Regions from separate parts of the Arthrobacter sp. FW306-05-C genome, predicted to be linked through region 1. Evidence: riboswitches for the same ligand, from Rfam matches in the RefSeq annotation. Region 1 holds a riboswitch; each other region holds the start of a gene.
What was found. A riboswitch is a leader RNA that binds a small molecule or an ion and turns the genes downstream of it on or off. The one in region 1 is predicted to bind thiamine pyrophosphate.
Positions count from the first base shown of each region.

Region 2: another riboswitch for thiamine pyrophosphate. It lies ahead of LFT44_RS18695 (ECF transporter S component); the one in region 1 lies ahead of thiD (bifunctional hydroxymethylpyrimidine kinase/phosphomethylpyrimidine kinase).
Region 3: another riboswitch for thiamine pyrophosphate. It lies ahead of thiO (glycine oxidase ThiO); the one in region 1 lies ahead of thiD (bifunctional hydroxymethylpyrimidine kinase/phosphomethylpyrimidine kinase).

Region 1 is NZ_CP084556.1:2,499,098-2,504,714, forward strand. Features, by position in the region: gene obgE (GTPase ObgE) at 1-1,011, opposite strand, end outside; gene rpmA (50S ribosomal protein L27) at 1,128-1,391, opposite strand; gene rplU (50S ribosomal protein L21) at 1,455-1,763, opposite strand; gene thiD (bifunctional hydroxymethylpyrimidine kinase/phosphomethylpyrimidine kinase) at 2,100-3,620, opposite strand; TPP riboswitch at 3,628-3,725, opposite strand; gene LFT44_RS11585 (Rne/Rng family ribonuclease) at 3,901-5,617, opposite strand, start outside.
Region 2 is NZ_CP084556.1:4,015,826-4,021,442, forward strand. Features, by position in the region: gene LFT44_RS18680 (UDP-N-acetylglucosamine 1-carboxyvinyltransferase) at 1-518, opposite strand, end outside; gene LFT44_RS18685 (energy-coupling factor transporter transmembrane component T family protein) at 648-1,448, opposite strand; gene LFT44_RS18690 (ABC transporter ATP-binding protein) at 1,445-2,992, opposite strand; gene LFT44_RS18695 (ECF transporter S component) at 2,992-3,615, opposite strand; TPP riboswitch at 3,682-3,822, opposite strand; gene LFT44_RS18700 (iron-containing redox enzyme family protein) at 4,103-5,158, shown strand; gene LFT44_RS18705 (glycosyltransferase) at 5,209-5,617, shown strand, end outside.
Region 3 is NZ_CP084556.1:2,935,752-2,941,368, forward strand. Features, by position in the region: gene moeB (molybdopterin-synthase adenylyltransferase MoeB) at 1-138, opposite strand, end outside; gene LFT44_RS13550 (TetR/AcrR family transcriptional regulator) at 223-888, shown strand; gene LFT44_RS13555 (DUF3107 domain-containing protein) at 950-1,174, shown strand; gene LFT44_RS13560 (hypothetical protein) at 1,198-1,500, shown strand; gene LFT44_RS13565 (thiazole synthase) at 1,568-2,383, opposite strand; gene thiS (sulfur carrier protein ThiS) at 2,388-2,624, opposite strand; gene thiO (glycine oxidase ThiO) at 2,621-3,949, opposite strand; TPP riboswitch at 3,943-4,061, opposite strand; gene thiE (thiamine phosphate synthase) at 4,089-4,838, shown strand; gene LFT44_RS13585 (RNB domain-containing ribonuclease) at 4,878-5,617, shown strand, end outside.

The DNA.
Region 1 (5,617 bases):
GGCGAAGCCGAGCTGGCGCAGTCCCTCGTGGCTGGTGGCGGACACTTCGAAGACGCGGTAGCCGCGCGATTCGAGTTCCGGGCGTACAAACTCTGCCATGTCCTTGCCGTCCGGCAGGTCCACCTTGTTCAGGGCAACCAGGCGGGGGCGGTGGTTCAGGGGAACCACTTCGCCGTCCTGGCCGGCATAGCTCATGTCGACGGCGTACTTCTCCAGCTCCCCCTCGATGATGGCGAGGTCGGAGAGCGGGTCCCGGTCCGATTCCAGGGTGCCGCAGTCCAGCACGTGCACCAGGGCAGCGCAGCGCTCAACGTGGCGCAGGAAGTTGTGGCCCAGGCCGCGTCCCTCACTGGCGCCTTCGATGAGGCCGGGGACATCGGCGATGGTGAAACGCACATCGCCTGCCTGCACCACGCCGAGGTTGGGAACCAGCGTAGTGAACGGGTAGTCGGCGATCTTGGGGCGGGCGGCGGACATCGCTGCGATGAGGCTGGACTTGCCCGCGGACGGGAAGCCCACCAGCGCTATGTCCGCGATGGACTTCAGCTCCAGCACGATGTCGCGGGAGTCACCCTCAAGGCCCAGCAGGGCGAAGCCAGGGGCGCGGCGCTTCTGGGAGGAGAGTGCTGCGTTGCCGAGCCCGCCCACGCCTCCGGCGGCCGCCACGTACTCAGCACCTTCACCTACGAGGTCGGCGAGCAGGGTGCCGTCCTTGGTCTTGACCACGGTACCGTCCGGCACGGGCAGCACCAGGGTCTCGCCGTTCTTACCGCCGCGCCAGTCACCCATGCCGGGACCGCCGTTGCTGGCATGCCGGTGGGGTGCGTGGTGGTAGTCGAGGAGTGTGGTGGTCTGGTGATCGACGCGAAGGATCACGTCACCGCCGTTGCCGCCGTTGCCGCCGTCGGGTCCACCCAGGGGCTTGAACTTCTCGCGGTGGACGGAGACGCATCCGTGGCCGCCCGATCCGCCGGATACGTGCAGGACTACCCGGTCTACAAAGCTGGCCACGTGGATCTCCTCAAATGCTGTTTACCTGGCGTCCGGAACGCCACATCGATTGTAATGCGGTTAAAAGAACAGTGGAGCGGACCCACAGGCCCGCTCCACCGCTTCAGAACTTGTTGTTACTCTGCAGCTGCAGCAGCAACGATGTTGACTACGCGACGACCGCGGCGGGTGCCGAATTCAACGGCGCCCGGGGTCAGTGCGAACAGGGTGTCGTCACCGCCACGGCCAACGCCGGCGCCCGGGTGGAAGTGGGTGCCACGCTGGCGGACGATGATCTCGCCTGCGGAAACTACCTGGCCGCCGAAGCGCTTGACGCCGAGGTACTGAGCGTTGGAATCGCGACCGTTGCGAGTGGAGCTCGCGCCCTTTTTATGTGCCATCTGAAATGCCTGCCTTTAAAATTCTGGGGAATCTGTTGGAAAACCTGAACAGTAACCGGTGGGTTACTTGATGCCGGTGATCTTGACCTTGGTCAGTTCCTGGCGGTGACCCTGGCGCTTCTTGTAGCCGGTCTTGTTCTTGTACTTCTGGATGACAATCTTAGGACCACGGAGGTCCTGGAGGATTTCAGCCGTAACAGTTACCTTGGCCAGGTCAGCGGCGGCGGAGGTGACTTTGTCACCGTCAACCAGGAGCAGTGCGGGCAGCTCGATGGTGCTGCCGGCTCCACCGGCGACGCGGTTCAGGGTAACGAAGTCTCCAACGGAAACCTTCTCTTGGCGGCCGCCTGCGCGGACAATCGCGTACACCACTTGGGAACTCACTTCTCTCGACGTTTATTACAAAATTTGCGTGCGGCACCCGGCTCGGAAATTGGCTGGGATCCCGCTGTGCCTCAACGCCGTGGATTCCCCGGGGAAATCCGTGAGCCGTCCCGGTGGAGCAGTCCGCTTGTTATACACAGCAGAATGCCCCAGGGTCATAACCCAAGTGTTGGCGTAAGCACCGAAGATCCAGAATACGCTAAATCCGTCCACGGCCGCAAATGAGGCTGGTTCCGGCGGCCCCGCTGTGGTAGTAACCACAAACCCGGCGGGCAGCACCGCAACCATGCCACTCCATCATAGCGGCGGCGCTGCCGGCAGCGGTCAGGAATGAAGTCTCGGCGCGTCGAAGAACTCCACTTCCAGGCGGCAGGACTGCTTGAACGCGGTGACCATCGCTGCTCTTTCATGGTCCGACGCTTTCCGCCCCGCCCCATCCACGATGGCGATGGCCCGGCGGGTGGCTTCGGCGAAGCCCTCGTCGGCGTAGGTGCGCAGCCACGCCGCGTAGGCGTGCCCTTCAGGCTCACCGCTGGAAAGGAACTGGGCGTGCAGCTTCCTGCCCACCTCGGCGTAGAGCCAGAAGCAGGGCAGGACGGCTGCCGCCAGGACTGCGTAGCTGCCCGACGCCGATGCTGCTGTGAGGTGGTCAACGTAGGCCTTGGTGACGGGGCCCAGGCCGCCCTGGACCGGCCGGGTGCTGAGCCAGGAGCGGTGGAGTTCCGTTTCCACTTCGAGGCAATTCTGGGCCGATCCTGCCCAGAACAACTGTTCGGCCTCCGAGGGGGCCAGGGCGCTGGTGCGGGCCAGAACGCGGGAGTACCCGTTGAGGTAAAGGGCGTCCTGGGCCAGGTAGTAGGCGAAGTCCTTCTCGGCCAGGTCTCCCGCGGCCAGGCCGCGGATGAAGTCAAGCGCGTAGATGTCGTCGAGGTCCTGTTGGGCTTCAGTCCATAGCCGGGCCGCGAAGCCGCCTTCCTGCAGTGCCGGCCGCAGATGGTGGAAGTGGTGCACTGGCCCGTTCCCCCGGCCCACTGACAGCTGGTCCGAGTTCTCGAGGGCGCCGGCCAGCCAGGGCTTGACGGTCCGCAGTGTTGCTTCCCAGTCTCCCAGGCGTGCCTGCACGGTTGCCATTGCGGAGGAAAGGGAGCATCCCGTGCCGTGGCTGTTGCGGGTGGCAATACGGGGTCCCGGGACTTCCACTATCTCCTCCCCGAGCAGGCCCGCGGTGTTGACCAGAGCGTCCGGACAGCGCTCCCCCGCCAGGTGCCCGCCCTTGACCAGGATTGTGGCCCCGGTGGCATCGGCCAGGCGCCTGCCCTGCGCCAGCGCCTCATCCCAGCTCTCCGCGGGGGCAGCGCCCATCAGCATGGCAAGCTCGGGCAGGTTGGGGGTGATGAGGTGGGCAAGGGGCAGCAGTTCCCGAAGTGCCGCTTCCGCCGATTCCTTCAGCAGCCGGTCGCCGCTGGTGGCAACCATCACCGGATCGAGAACCACGACGTCGGGACGCACCTTTTCGAGCCAGCCGCGAACAGTGCGGATCACTTCCCTGTCACCCAGCATGCCGATCTTGACGGCGTCGATGTTGATGTCGTCGCTGACGGCATCCAGCTGCTGGGCCAGGAAAGCGGCCGGAGGAACGTGCACGGCCTGCACGCCCTGGGTGTTCTGGGCTGTGAGGGCGGTGATGGCGGCCATGCCATAGCCGCCATGCGCGGCGATGCTCTTAAGGTCTGCCTGGATGCCCGCTCCGCCTGACGGGTCCGAGCCCGCGATGGAGAGGACGCGTGGAACGTCACGGCCTGCCGGCAACGCAGTGGGTGCATCGAATGCAGCTGGCAGGGGCATGGAAAGGGTTGAAGACAAGAGACATCCCTTCGCCGGTACTAGCCGGACAGGTTCAACGGGTGTGGATCTCAGCCGGCCTTTTGCGCGGCACCCCGTGTCGGTTTCCAGCCTAGCCGCTGGGGCGTATTCCCAGGAAAGGTGACAGCACCTGCCGCAAAGGGGTGGGTGCCGCACGCAGGAGTCCCCGCCCTGGGACTGTTCCCCGTGTCATTCACCGGGGAACCGTCCACAAAGCGGGGACTCCTGAATGTGTCTTTGTTGCCTGTCCGGGGCTTCCGGCTTACAGCTCCGAAGCCGGGACGCCGACGCCGAGGATAATCGGTTCCGCTGCCGCCTTGCCCGGTTCGGCGGTGGCCTGTGCCTTATCCATTTCCGGGGCCTTGGCCGCGTGCGAATGGCCTCCGGCAGTCGACTGGACGTTTTCGTGGTGCTGGACGGCGGTCTCGTTGGCGGCACCCTGCGCACGGCTGGCACCCCGGTGGCGCCGCGGACGGCGCTGCCGGGACTGTTCCAGCGTGTGGTCCGAATAGTCCTTTTCGCCTGGGACTTCCACCGCGGTGCGGGCTTCCGCTCCCCCGGCTTCAGCCCCTGATTCCGGCGTGGCCGGTGCCGGTGCGGACGGTTCGGCTGCCTGCGGCGCCTCCGCGGTCCTCGCCGGAACGTCCTCCACGGACGACGCCGGCTGGCCCAGGTGGGCGAACGCTTCAGCGAGCCGGTCCAAGGTGAGAGCCGGCTTGGGCTGCTGCTCCTCCGCATGCTCCACGAACGGAAGCGGGACTTCCTCGCCACCGAATGTCAGGACAGCCGCCGGACGCGTGGGGGCGTCGGCGTCGTGTTTCTCCTCCGCCGGAGCCGGCGCAGGCGGGGCGGCGGGCACCTGCCGGGTTGCCGCTACCTCTTCGTCGTGCAGGTGGGCGGCGTGGGCAGCAGCGGCGATGTTGGCCAGGGCAAGGCGGGTTGCTTCTGCCTTGGCATGCCGCTCAGCGTCCGTAGGGTCCGGGTGGACGGTGTGGACCTGGACGGCAGGAGCCGGAGCGGCCTCGGGCTGCTGGCCGTTGCGTCCGCGCCGCCGCTTTCGTTCGGAACGTGCGCCCGGCTGGTTGTTGTCGGTCCGCTGGCTTTCGGTGCGGTGGGCTTCCGGCCGGGCTTCGGGCCGGTTGTCATTGCGCTGGACGTGGTGGTGCTCGGCGGCCACGACATTGGCCCGGCGGTGCTCCACGGGATCGTCGTGGGTCACCACGCCGCGGCCGGCGCAGGCCTCGCACTGCTCGCCGAAGACTTCCAGGAGCCCGGTGCCCATGCGCTTGCGGGTCATCTGGACCAGGCCGAGAGAGGTCACTTCGGCAACCTGGTGCTTGGTCCGGTCGCGGCCCAGGCATTCCACCAGGCGGCGCAGCACCAGGTCGCGGTTGGATTCGAGCACCATGTCGATGAAGTCGATCACGATAATGCCGCCGATGTCGCGCAGCCGCAGCTGGCGTACCACTTCCTCGGCAGCTTCGAGGTTGTTCTTGGTGACGGTTTCCTCGAGGTTGCCGCCGCTGCCGGTGAACTTGCCGGTGTTGACGTCCACCACGGTCATGGCCTCGGTGCGATCGATCACCAGGGAGCCGCCCGAGGGAAGGAAGACCTTCCGTTCGAGGGCCTTGTGGATCTGCTCGTCGATGCGCCAAGCGGAGAAGATGTCCTGGTCCTTGGTCCACTTCTCGAGGCGGCCCACCAGGTCCGGGGCCACGTAGGTTACGTAGGCCTCGATGGTGTCCCAGGCTTCCTCGCCCGAGACGATGAGCTTGGAGAAGTCCTCGTTGAAGACGTCGCGGACCACCTTGATGGTCAGGTCCGGCTCGCCGTAGAGCAGTTCGGGGGCCAGGATCTTGGTGGAGGCCGACTGGCTTTCGATGCCTTCCCACTGGGCCCGCAGCCTGTTGATGTCGTGCGTGAGCTCTTCCTCGGAAGCGCCCTCGGCGGCCGTGCGGACAATGACGCCGGCGTGCTCG
Region 2 (5,617 bases), 1.5 Mb from region 1:
GGGCCGAGCAGCATGATGACGCTGCGGGTCCTGCGTGCCGCGTCCACGTCCATCGCTTCGAGGTCCAGGACGGCGGGACGGCGGAGGCGCAGGTCCGTGTCGTTAAGCCAGGTGCATTCCACGCCGATGCTGGTGAGCACCTCGACAATGCGGTTAACTTCCTCGATGCGGGCCAGCCGGCGGAGCACGGTGGTGCCGCGGTTGATCAGGCTGGCGCAGAGCAGGGCGACGCCGGCGTTCTTGCTGCTGTTCACGTCCACTGCACCGGAAAGGGTGCGGCCGCCCTCTACCCGCAGGTGGGTCATCTGCGGCTTGCCCACGTTGACGATGCTGCGGTCGAAGATGTTTTCCAGGCGCTGGATCATTTTCAGGCTCAGGTTCTGCTTGCCCTGTTCCATCCGGGCCACGGCGCTCTGGCTGGTGCCTAGTTCGGCAGCCAACTGGCCCTGGGTCCACCCCTTCTCGCTCCGGGCGTCCCTGAGCATGGCGGCAACGTGTTCAGCGGTCTCTTGCGTCATACGCCGAATATATCATAAATGAGTTATCCAGCCTGCCCAGCACCTACCCAAGAGCCCGTTTGGGGGATACGGAAAGGCTGTACCCATCACGTGCGATAGGGAAGCCTAGGTAACACTCGGGCCCGGGACTTAGCTTCCCAACCACACCATGTTCCAGGTACCGGCGGTAACAGCCGCAAAAAGGGCAAGCCCAGCCACCACGACGCCGCCGGCCACTACTCCGAGATCCAGCACGCTGAAGGTTGATTCCCGCGCCCAGGTCCGCGTGGCACCGCCAAAGCCCCGCGCTTCCATGGTGACGGCCAGCCTCGACGCGCGCCGAATGGCCTGCACCAGGAGCCCGAAGCTTTGCCCCAGCGTGGCCTTCACCCGCTGGCCCAGGCTGCCGCGTGAACCCACGCCGCGGGCACGCCGCGCCATGCCGATGGTCTGCCATTCCTCGGCCATGAGCCCCACCAGCCGCATTGCGGCGAGGGTTCCCAGGACAAACCGGTGCGGCAGGCGCGCTTTCTGCGCCAGCGCATCGGCGAGGTCCGTGGGATCGGTGCAGCTCATCAGGAGCACCGCCGGAAGGGCGATGGCAAAGCCGCGCAGGAGGAAGCCGATCCCCAGCTGAAGGGAACCTTCGCTCATGGTCCAGATGCCGGCGTCGAGCAGGATCCTGCCGCTGTCCGGCGCCAGGATGGACGTGCTCCAACCGCCTATGGCGGCCGCGAGGATCAGCGGCCAGCCCCGCTGCCACAGCAGGGACAGGGTGAGCCCGGCCAGGGGAAAGAGCAGAAGCTCGAAGACCAACGCCACGGATGCCGAGACCCAGTCGATGGACAGGGCAAGGACGGCGGTGATGAGCAGGACCGCCGCGAATTTGCTGAGCGGGTTGGCGCGGGTGAGCACGGCCCGGTTGCCGCTGAGGGTGAGTTGCTGCCTCATGGCGCCACCGTTTCCGCAGCCACCATCCGCAGCTCCTCGCCGCCCAGCGCCTCGGTGAATTCGGCATCATGGGTCACCGAAACCACCGCCGTTCCGGCATCAAGCAGCTCGGACAGGAACGAGGCCAACTCGGCCCAGGTGTTGGCATCCTGCCCGAAGGTGGGCTCGTCAAGGACCAGGACCCGGGGGCTGGCGGCAAGGACGGTGGCCACGGACAGCCGCCGCTTTTCACCGCCGGAGAGCGTGTACGGGTTCGCATCCACCAGCTGGGTGAGCCGCAGCCGCTCCAGCAGCTCGTCAACCCGGTCCTCGCCATGGCCCAGGTGCCGGGGGCCAAAGCGCAGCTCATCCAGCACTTTGCCGGTCACGAACTGGTGCTCAGGCTCCTGGAACACCGTCCCTACGCGGGAAATCAATTGCTCGGCCTTCCACCGGAACGGGTCGATGCCCGCACCCCGGCTGAGGTCCAGGGTGGCGGAGACTTTCCCGGAGACCGGTTCCAGGAGGCCGGCAAGGGTCAGCGCGAAGGTCGACTTGCCGGCGCCGTTGGGACCGGTGATGGCCAGGGCTTGCCCGGCGCGGACCTGCGCGGCCACGCCTTCCTGGACGGGGACGGGCGGGATCTTCCGGAAGCCCTTGCGACGGGGTCGTTCGCGGGAAACACCCAGCTGTTCGGCCGCCAGCAGGAGATTCCCCGTTCCCGGCGCCTGCACCGCAGCCCGGGCACGGGTGGCCGGGACGTAGCCTGGAACCCACACCCCCGCCGCGGCGAGCATGGTGCGCGCCTCACTGAGTACCCGGTCCGGCGGCCCGTCCAACAGCACGGCGGGCTCGGAGGCGGAGCCCGGCTGCAGGACCACGATCCGGTCCACCAGGTCCTTCCACACCGACACCCGGTGCTCCACCACCACCAGGGTGGCCCCGGTCTTGTCCAGGCAGCGCGCCACGGCGTCGCGGACTTCCAGCACCCCGTCCGGGTCCAGGTTGGCGGTGGGCTCATCCAGCAGGATCAGCCCCGGGCGCATGGCCAGGATCCCCGCCAGCGCCAGGCGCTGCTTTTGCCCGCCGGACAGGGCCGACGTCGGGTGGTCCAGCGGGAGGTGGGACAGTCCGACGTCGGCAAGCGCCTCGTGCACGCGCGCCCAGATGGCGTCACGCGGCACGGCAAGGTTCTCGGCTCCGAACGCGACATCGTCCCCCACCCGCGACAGGACCACCTGCGTCTCCGGGTCCTGCTGCATCAGGCCGGCGCGGCCGCGCTGGGAGCGGGGCACAGCGCCGTCAACCAGCAGCGAACCCGACTCGTCGGCGTCGCCCGCCTCGCCGTCGTCGTCAATGTCTCCCAGTACGCCGGCCAGCGCATGCAGGAGCGTCGACTTTCCGGCGCCCGAGGGGCCCAGCAGCAGCACCCGCTCGCCGGGGCTGATGTCCAGGTCAAGGGCATGGACGGCGGGCCTGGCCCTGCCGGCATGCCGCCAGCCCCAGCCGCGGGCAGTGACCGCCGCGGGGCGGACGGCGCCGGCTGCGCCCTGGGAGGGTGCCATCAGGAGAAGACTGGCTCCGTGGCAGCCCTGCGGGACGCGAAGGAGCTCAATACGCCGGTGCGGGCCAGGCCGCGGGTGGCGAGCCAGGACAGGCCTCCGGCCAGGACGGCGCCGGATATCGTGGCGAGGACGATGTAGGCGAACTTGTCCGCACCTGAGTAGGCGATGTTCCAGCCCCACGGCGCGAACGAGTCATTCAGGCCGCAGAAGAAGCCGGCCGCGGCGCCTGCCAGCAGGGAGACGGGCAGGTTGAACTTGCGGTAGGCGAAGATGATGAAGATGATCTCCGCACCCAGGCCCTGGATTAACCCCGAGAACAGGACCGAGGCGCCGTACTGCGAGCCCATAAGCAGCTCTCCGGTGGCGGCCACGGTCTCGCAGAACAGCGCCGCGCCCGGCTTGCGGATGATGAGCATGCCCAGCACGCCCGGAATCATCCATCCGCCGGCCAGCAGACCGGTGAGCGGCGGGTAGGCCGCGTTCATGGGGGCGGACAGTGCTGCCGCGCCTTGGTCCCATGCCCAGAAGATGACGCCGCCGGCGATGGCCACCAGCGCGGCCACCACGATGTCCACGACGCGCCAGGACCTGCTGGTGGTCTTCTTGATTGCTGCAGTGCTCATGTGATCCTCCTGGGAAACAGGAGGGGAAAGTGGACCGGCTGACGGCCCGTTGCCGTGCAGCCGCGACACTTTGAGAACTCGACTCCCTTGCGCCGGTACTAACCGGATCAGGTTCGAGGGTCTGCGGCTGTCCGCACTCTCAGCGCCCACCTGCGGTGCCCGGCTTTAGCCAGGATGCCCGACGGCGGCGCTCCCCTGTCGTTTTTAGTGTTGCTTTTTGGTTTGGGTAAGGCTTTTGATTTGCCCATCCGGGCGTGGTCCAGTTTACACCGAACGGCGCTGGATTGAGGGCTGCGGGCGCCAACCGGACAGGATGTGACCGGCCGTGCGTGGTGGCGCGAGGCATGGAAATAAGCGCGCTTAGCTTTTATTAGTAATCATGCTTACTATGTTGTCTCCCGGGTTTCGAGGAGTACGGGCACATGGGACTCACCATGGTCGGCCCCGCGTTCGTTCCCGTCAGCAGCGCGGCAGACCAAGGAGCACCATGAGAATCCCGGAAACCAGAGGCCCCGTCAGCAGCGCACTGTTCAAAGTCCTGGCGCAGGCTCCGGACGCCGCGGGGCCAGGCCTGGATGGGCTGTACTCCCTGATGGTGCGGCAGCTGGCCGGAACCGGCGACATCATTGCCGACGAGGACATCCAACTCGCACTATTCTGCCTTTACGAACTCCATTACTCCGGACTGGACGGCGTTTCAGACAGCTGGGAGTGGGAGCCTGCGCTGATCAGGGTCCGGCGGCTGATCGAGGAACCCTTCGAAGCGGCACTGCGCGCTGCCGCCAAGGAGGCGGCAGGAAACTTCGAACTGCCCGACGGAATTGCCATGACCAGTGACGCCGTTGCCGACGTCCTCTTCGGCCTGGCCGCCACGGACACCGGCCCCAGCCTGTCCCGCTACGTGGCCCGGAAAGCCACCCTGGACCAGCTCAAGGAGTTCCTGGTCCACAAATCCATGTACCAGCTGAAGGAAGCCGACCCGCACACCTGGGCCATTCCGCGGCTCAGCGGCAGGCCGAAGGCGGCCCTGGTGGAAATCCAGGCGGACGAATACGGCGGCGGCCGGCCTGAGCGGATGCACAGCGCGCTGTTCGCCCGGACCATGCGAGGCCTGGGCCTGGATGACAGCTACGGCGCCTACGTGGACACGGTCCCGGCAATCTCCCTGGCTTCCGTCAACCTCATGTCGCTCTGCGGCCTGAACCGCCGGCTCCGCGGTGCCATCACCGGGCACCTCGCCATCTACGAAATGACCTCCTCGCAGCCCAACCGCTTCTACGGCAACGGATTCCGCCGGCACGGCTTCGGCCCTGACATCACGCACTACTTTGACGAGCACGTGGAGGCCGACGCCGTGCACGAACAGATTGCGGGACGGGACCTCGCCGGCGGCCTGGTGGAAGCCGAACCGCAACTGCTTGCCGATGTCCTGTTCGGGGCGACGGCGGTCATGGCCATCGACACCCGCCTTACCGCGCACCTGATGTCGTCCTGGGAAGCCGGGCAGACATCGCTCCGGGCGGCCGTGCCGGCGGCAGCGTGACAGCCGCGCCCGCGACAGTCACTCCCGGGGCAAGGGAAGGGCGTCCCCGTTTGGTCCCCGATGCGGAGTACATCCTTCCCCTGCGCTGGACGGAGGACTCGGGCCTGGCAGAGTTGGCCGGTTACCTCCGCCAACTGGTGGGCTGGATCCCGGTCACCGTGGTGGACGGCTCAGACCCCGACCTCTTCGACCGGCACCGTGCCACGTTTCCCGCAGCGGTCCGCCACATCCGGCCGGACACCCCGCCGGACAGCATTGCCCTTCACGGGCAGGCCAGTAACGGCAAGGTGGCAGGCGTCATGACCGGCGTGCGCACCCCGGGTGCGCCGTTCCTTGTCGTAGCGGACGACGACGTCCGCTATACGCGCGAGGCCCTCGCCGCCGTCGTCCATCACCTGGAATCCGCTCACGTGGTACGCCCGCAGAACTACTTCACCCCCCTCCCATGGCACGCCCGCT
Region 3 (5,617 bases), 440 kb from region 1:
CTGCCCCAGGGCACCAATCTCGGGAATGATCAGGTGCCGGGAATACCGTTCCACCTCGTCAGGAGTCAGGTCCGCAGCCGGTTCCACCAGTGGATCGAGGGAAATAGTTGAAACATTTGCGGTGAAAGACGAAGCCATACTTCAATGTATGCCCCGGGATACCGCCAGGTCATATTACCCCGCAGTAAAGTGAAGGTAACTGCAATGGAAAGAAGGATAACTGTGGTCCCTGAAGCACGGGCCGACCGCCCGCCCGCAGCCGAACCGCAAACTCCCTCCCGCCCCGCAGGCCAACGGTCCGCCCGGCTGCCCCGGGATGAGCGCCGTGCCCAGCTCCTTGCTGCGGCCCAGGAAGTGTTCGTTGCCAACGGTTACCACGGCGCTGCCATGGACGAGATCGCGGAAACCGCCCATGTGAGCAAACCGGTGCTGTACCAGCACTTCCCTTCCAAGCGCGACCTGTACCTCGCCCTGCTGGAAAGCCACCTGGCGTCCCTGACCGAACTGATGCTGGGGGCACTGAACTCCACCACGGACAATGACGAACGCGTCCAGGCCGTCATGCGTGCGTACTTCCACTTCATCGCCAGCGACGACCAGGCCCACCGGCTGGTCTTCGAATCGGACCTGATCAACGACCCCGACGTCAGCTCCCGGCTGGAAACCTTCAACCGCACCTTCGCCGATGCCATTGCACGGGTCATCGCGGAAGACACCAAACTCCCCCATCTCGAGGCGGAACTGCTGGGCCGCGGTCTGGCCGGAATGGCGCAGGTCAGCGCCCGGTACTGGCTGGAAACCGACGGCAACCTGGACCTCGATGTGGCCAGCGACCTCATCTACCGTTTAGCTTGGCGCGGAATCTCTCGCTTCCCCAAAGAGTCCTAGACTACAAATAAGACAACACCTCGTAGAGAAGTACGAGAACTTCACAGGCTGGGAGGCCCCCTTGGAAATTAAGATCGGCGTTCAGAACGTTGGCCGCGAAATCGTACTGGAATCGACCCAGGATGCCGAGACGGTGGCCAAGGTTGTCGGCGAGGCCATCAGCGAAGGCAATGAGCTGCGCCTCAAGGATGACAAGGGACGCCTGATCATCGTTCCGGGGAATGCCCTGGCGTACGTGGAAATCGGGGCAGAAGAGGTCCGCCGCGTGGGCTTCGGCCAGTTCTAGCCTGCGCCTGAAAGGGAGCATCCATGCTTTCGTTGACCATCGTGGTGCTGGTTGCAGCCGCCGGCGGTGTCATTGTCTGGGCCAATGACAAGCGCCATGCCAAGTACGGCGCCGTGCTGCCGGCGGGGATCGCCGTGGCTGTCGCGGCGCTGGCATGGATCATCCTCATGGCGGCCGGCTTCGGCTATCTGCCCGGCTTGACCTGGCTCCCCTGGGTCCTGCCCATGGTCCTTGGCATTGCTGCCGCCATCGGTGCTGTGGTCTATTTGGGCCGCACCCGCACCCGCCACGACATGGAGCGGCTGACCGCCATCCTGCGGCGCTAAGGCATCCGTAAACGGCCTGTGGCCACCACCCATCCGGGTGGTGGCCACAGCTGTTTAAGGTCCGCGGTCAGAGGAACTCCGCCCGGCCCTCCATTGCCGACGAGGCGAGGGCATGCTCCCTGCGGGGGATGCGCCCGGCCGCCCGGGCCATCCTGCCGGCGATCACGGCGTGTTTGAACGCCTCGCCCATAAGGGCGGGGTTCTGCGCCCGCGTCACGGCAGTGGCCAGCAGTACGGCGTCACAGCCCAGCTCCATGGCAAGGGCGGCGTCCGACGCCGTACCGATGCCTGCATCCAGGACCACCGGAACCGACGCACGCGAAACGATGAGCTCGATGTTGTGCGGGTTCAGGATCCCCAGGCCGGTGCCGATAGGGGCGCCCAGGGGCATCACGGCGGCGGCGCCGAGGTTTTCGAGCCGCAGCGCAAGTACGGGGTCATCGTTGGTGTAGGCGAACACCTTGAAGCCTCGGTTCACCAGCTGCTCCGTGGCTTCCACGAGCTCCACGGCGTCCGGCAGGAGGGTCTGCTCGTCGGCGATGACCTCGAGCTTCACCCAGTCCGTTTCCAGGGCTTCCCGCGCGAGTTCCGCTGTGAGCACAGCATCCCTGGCGGTGAAGCAGCCGGCGGTGTTGGGCAGCACCCGGATCCCGTGGTCCACCAGCAGCTGGAACAGCGAGCCGGTTTCGGCGGGTGAGTAGCGCCGCATGGCCACGGTGGTCAGGGCGGTGCCGGAGGCCAGGAGTGCTGCGCCCAGGCCATCCAGGCTGGGCGCCCCGCCGGTGCCCATAATGAGGCGGGATTCCAGGGCGACGCCGTCAATCACCAGGGCGTCGCCGGCACCGGGGTTTCCGGCGGGGTTGATGGTGCTGGTTTCGGTCATGGCGTCAGCCTCCCTGTACTGCTGTAACGAGTTCGATGTCGTCGCCCTCGGCGAGCGCCGTGGCGAACCATTGGCTGCGCGGCACCACCTGGGCGTTATGGGCGACGGCGACGCCCAGCTTCCCGCCGTCCGTCGCCTGCCCGTTGTCAGCCAGCGGGCGTCCGGTGACCTGGCTGACGAGTGTGGTGATGGAGGCGCCGTCGGCCACCGTGTGCGGGTTTCCGTTGAGGGTGATGTTCACGCTGTTTCCTTGGTGTGGGTGCCATTGTCGTGGAGGCCGTGGGTGGCCGTTCCCAGGCCGGAGAACCGGCCCGGGCGGAAGGGGACCCAGCGGGGGTCGGCTTTTCCGTCGAGCAGATCCGTGCAGATCGCTGCTGCAGCGGGTGTGAGCAGGACGCCGTGCCGGAAAAAACCGGTGGCGATGATGAGCCCCGGAACGTAACCGGCTTCCGTTGCGGACCCTTCGCTTCTTAAGGCCAGGTCCACCGGCACCCTTCCCAGCAGCGGCGCATTGTCCGGGGTTCCCGGGCGGGCCCGGGCGGTGCACTCCAGAAGTTCGAGCTCGGCGACCGCGGGCACCAGCGCCTGGGCATCGCGCAGCAGCTGGTAGACGCCGCCGGCACTGACGGCGTCGGACAGGGCGTCCTCGCGCTGGGTGGCTCCGATCACCACGGTCCCGTCCCGGCGCGGAACGATGTACACCGGAACTCCGTGCACCAGTCCCCGCACCGTTGCGGTCACCAGGGGCTGGAGGTGGCCGGGCACCGCAAGCCGGAGGATGTCCCCGTGGACGGGACGCAGGGGCAGCTCGAGGCCATGGGGGAGGTCCGCGAGCGCCCCCGCCTGCAGCCCGTTGGCCACCACGGTTTCCGCTGCCAGGACGGTGCCGCCACCGGCGAGCCGAACCCCCGTAACGATGCCGTCCTCCCACAACAGCCCGCTTGCCCGCTCCGGCACTGCGTAACCGTCCACTGCCCCTGCCACGGCCAGGTGGTGCGTTTCGCGGACGCCGCCGGCCAGTGCCAGCCGCAGGGCCGCCACCAGCCGGCGGGGATCCACCTGGTGGTCCCCCGGGGTATCGAGGGCGCAGGCGATGGCGGGGCTGAGGAGGGGTTCGCGTTTGCGGGCCTCCCGGACGGTCAAGGGTTCCACGGACAGCCCGCTCGCCTGTTGAACTGTGCGCAGGTCCATCAGGGCGCGGCGGTCGGCGGCGTCGGCACCCACGGCGAGTGTCGGCGTCGTGAGGTATCCGGAATCCGTGCCCGATGCATCGGCGACGGCGGCCGCGAATGCCGGCCACCGTGACGATGCCTCCAGCATGAGTTCCAGGAGGTCCTCCTCCTGGTAGTGCAGTTCGCTCACGGGGGCCAGCATGCCGGCGGCAGCCCAGCTCGCGCCGGAACCTGGCGCGTCGTCAATGAGGACGACGGAGCGTCCGGAACGCTGCACTTCCCAGGCGATACCGTGTCCCACCACTCCCCCGCCAATGACGGCGACGTCGGCACGAAGGGTGGAGGGAATGGACGCATCAACGGACGAGGGCTGGGTGGTGCCGGGGGTACGCATCTGGGTTCCTTCCCTACGCCGGCATTAACCGGATCAGGTCAAGCGGTCGGCTCTGACGCCCTCTCAGCCCGGCGCTTTGTGACAGCTGCCGCGGGCTCCCGCAGTACCTCCCCAGTTTAGAGGAATTAGGCTTGCAGGCATGAATGCGACCACCCCTTCCCTTCCCGCAGGTTCCCACGCTCCGGCCGGCGGAGTTGCCAATGCCGAGGTTGTCAACGCCCGCGACAGCGAGGCCCTCAAGGCTGCCCGCCTGTATCTCTGCACCGATGCACGGCGGGACCGCGGCGATTTTGCGGAGTTCGTGGACGCGGCATTTGCCGGCGGCGTGGACATCATTCAGCTGCGCGACAAGACCATCGAGGCAGCCGAGGAACTGGACCTTTTGGCTGTGCTGAAGGAAGTGGCGGTGCGGCACGGCAAGCTGTGGGCGGTCAACGACCGCGCCGACATCGCTGTGCTTTCCGGGGCCCCGGTGTTCCATATCGGCCAGAAGGACCTGCCGCTGGCGGCCGCACGCACGCTGGTCGACGGCAACGCCGCCATCGGACTCTCCAGCCATACACCCGAACAGGTGGATGCCGCCCTTGCCGCAACTGCCGCACCGTCCGGGCTGGACTACTTCTGCGTGGGCCCCGTCTGGGCTACGCCCACCAAACCCGGCAGGGCCGCCGTCGGTCCCGAACTGGTCAAGTACGCGGCCGAGGCGTCACGGCAGGCTGCGGACCCGGTGCCCTGGTTTGCCATCGGCGGCATCGACCACGGCAACGTCCGCCATGTGGCGGAGGCGGGTGCGCGCAGGATCGTGGTGGTCCGGGCCATCACCGAAGCCCCTGATCCCGCCGCCGCTGCTGCCTCCCTCCTCGACGCGCTGGACGCTGCCGGTTCCTGAGCCTGCTTAATCGCGGAACTTGGGGCTACGCTGAATTTTGTGTCACATCATCGGCTGGCTCCCAACGTCCACGACCATAAGAACGCCTTGGAAGAGGCGTTGGGCCTGCTGCGGACGGAGCTTGAGCTTCCGGGTCCTTATCCCGCCGAAGCCGTGGAAGACGCCCTGGCTGCCGTTGCGGCGCTGCAGCTGCCGTCCTACGACCTGACCGCCGTCGAGTTTGTCACCATCGACCCGGCGTCCACCACGGACCTGGACCAGGCAGTGTTCATTGAATTGGACGGGGATGGCTACCGCGTGATGTACGCGATCGCCGATGTTCCAGCCTTCGTTGCGCCGGGAGGCCCCCTGGACGCGGAGACGCGGCGGCGCGGACAGACGTTCTACGCTCCTGACGGCCGGATCCCGCTTCACCCGGAGATCATCAGCGAAGGGGCCGGGAGCCTGCTGCCCGGCCAGGAGTGTTCGGCCTTCGTCTGGGATTTCACGCTCGACGGCGAAGCAACCGTACTGACGGTCAGCGTCCGTCGCGCGCGGGTCCGCAGCCGCGACAAGCTCAGCTACCGGGGCGCCCAGGCAGCCCTCGACGCCGGGACCGCCCCGCCCGTGCTCCAGCTGCTCCGTGAGGTGGGCCTGAAGCGGGTGGCACTGGAACGGGCGCGTGAAGGTGCAAGCCTGAACATGCCTGAGCAGGAGATTGTCCAGCTGCCCGACGGCGGCTACCGGATTGACGCTGTTCCACAGCTTCCGGTGGAGGACTGGAACGCGCAGATTTCGCT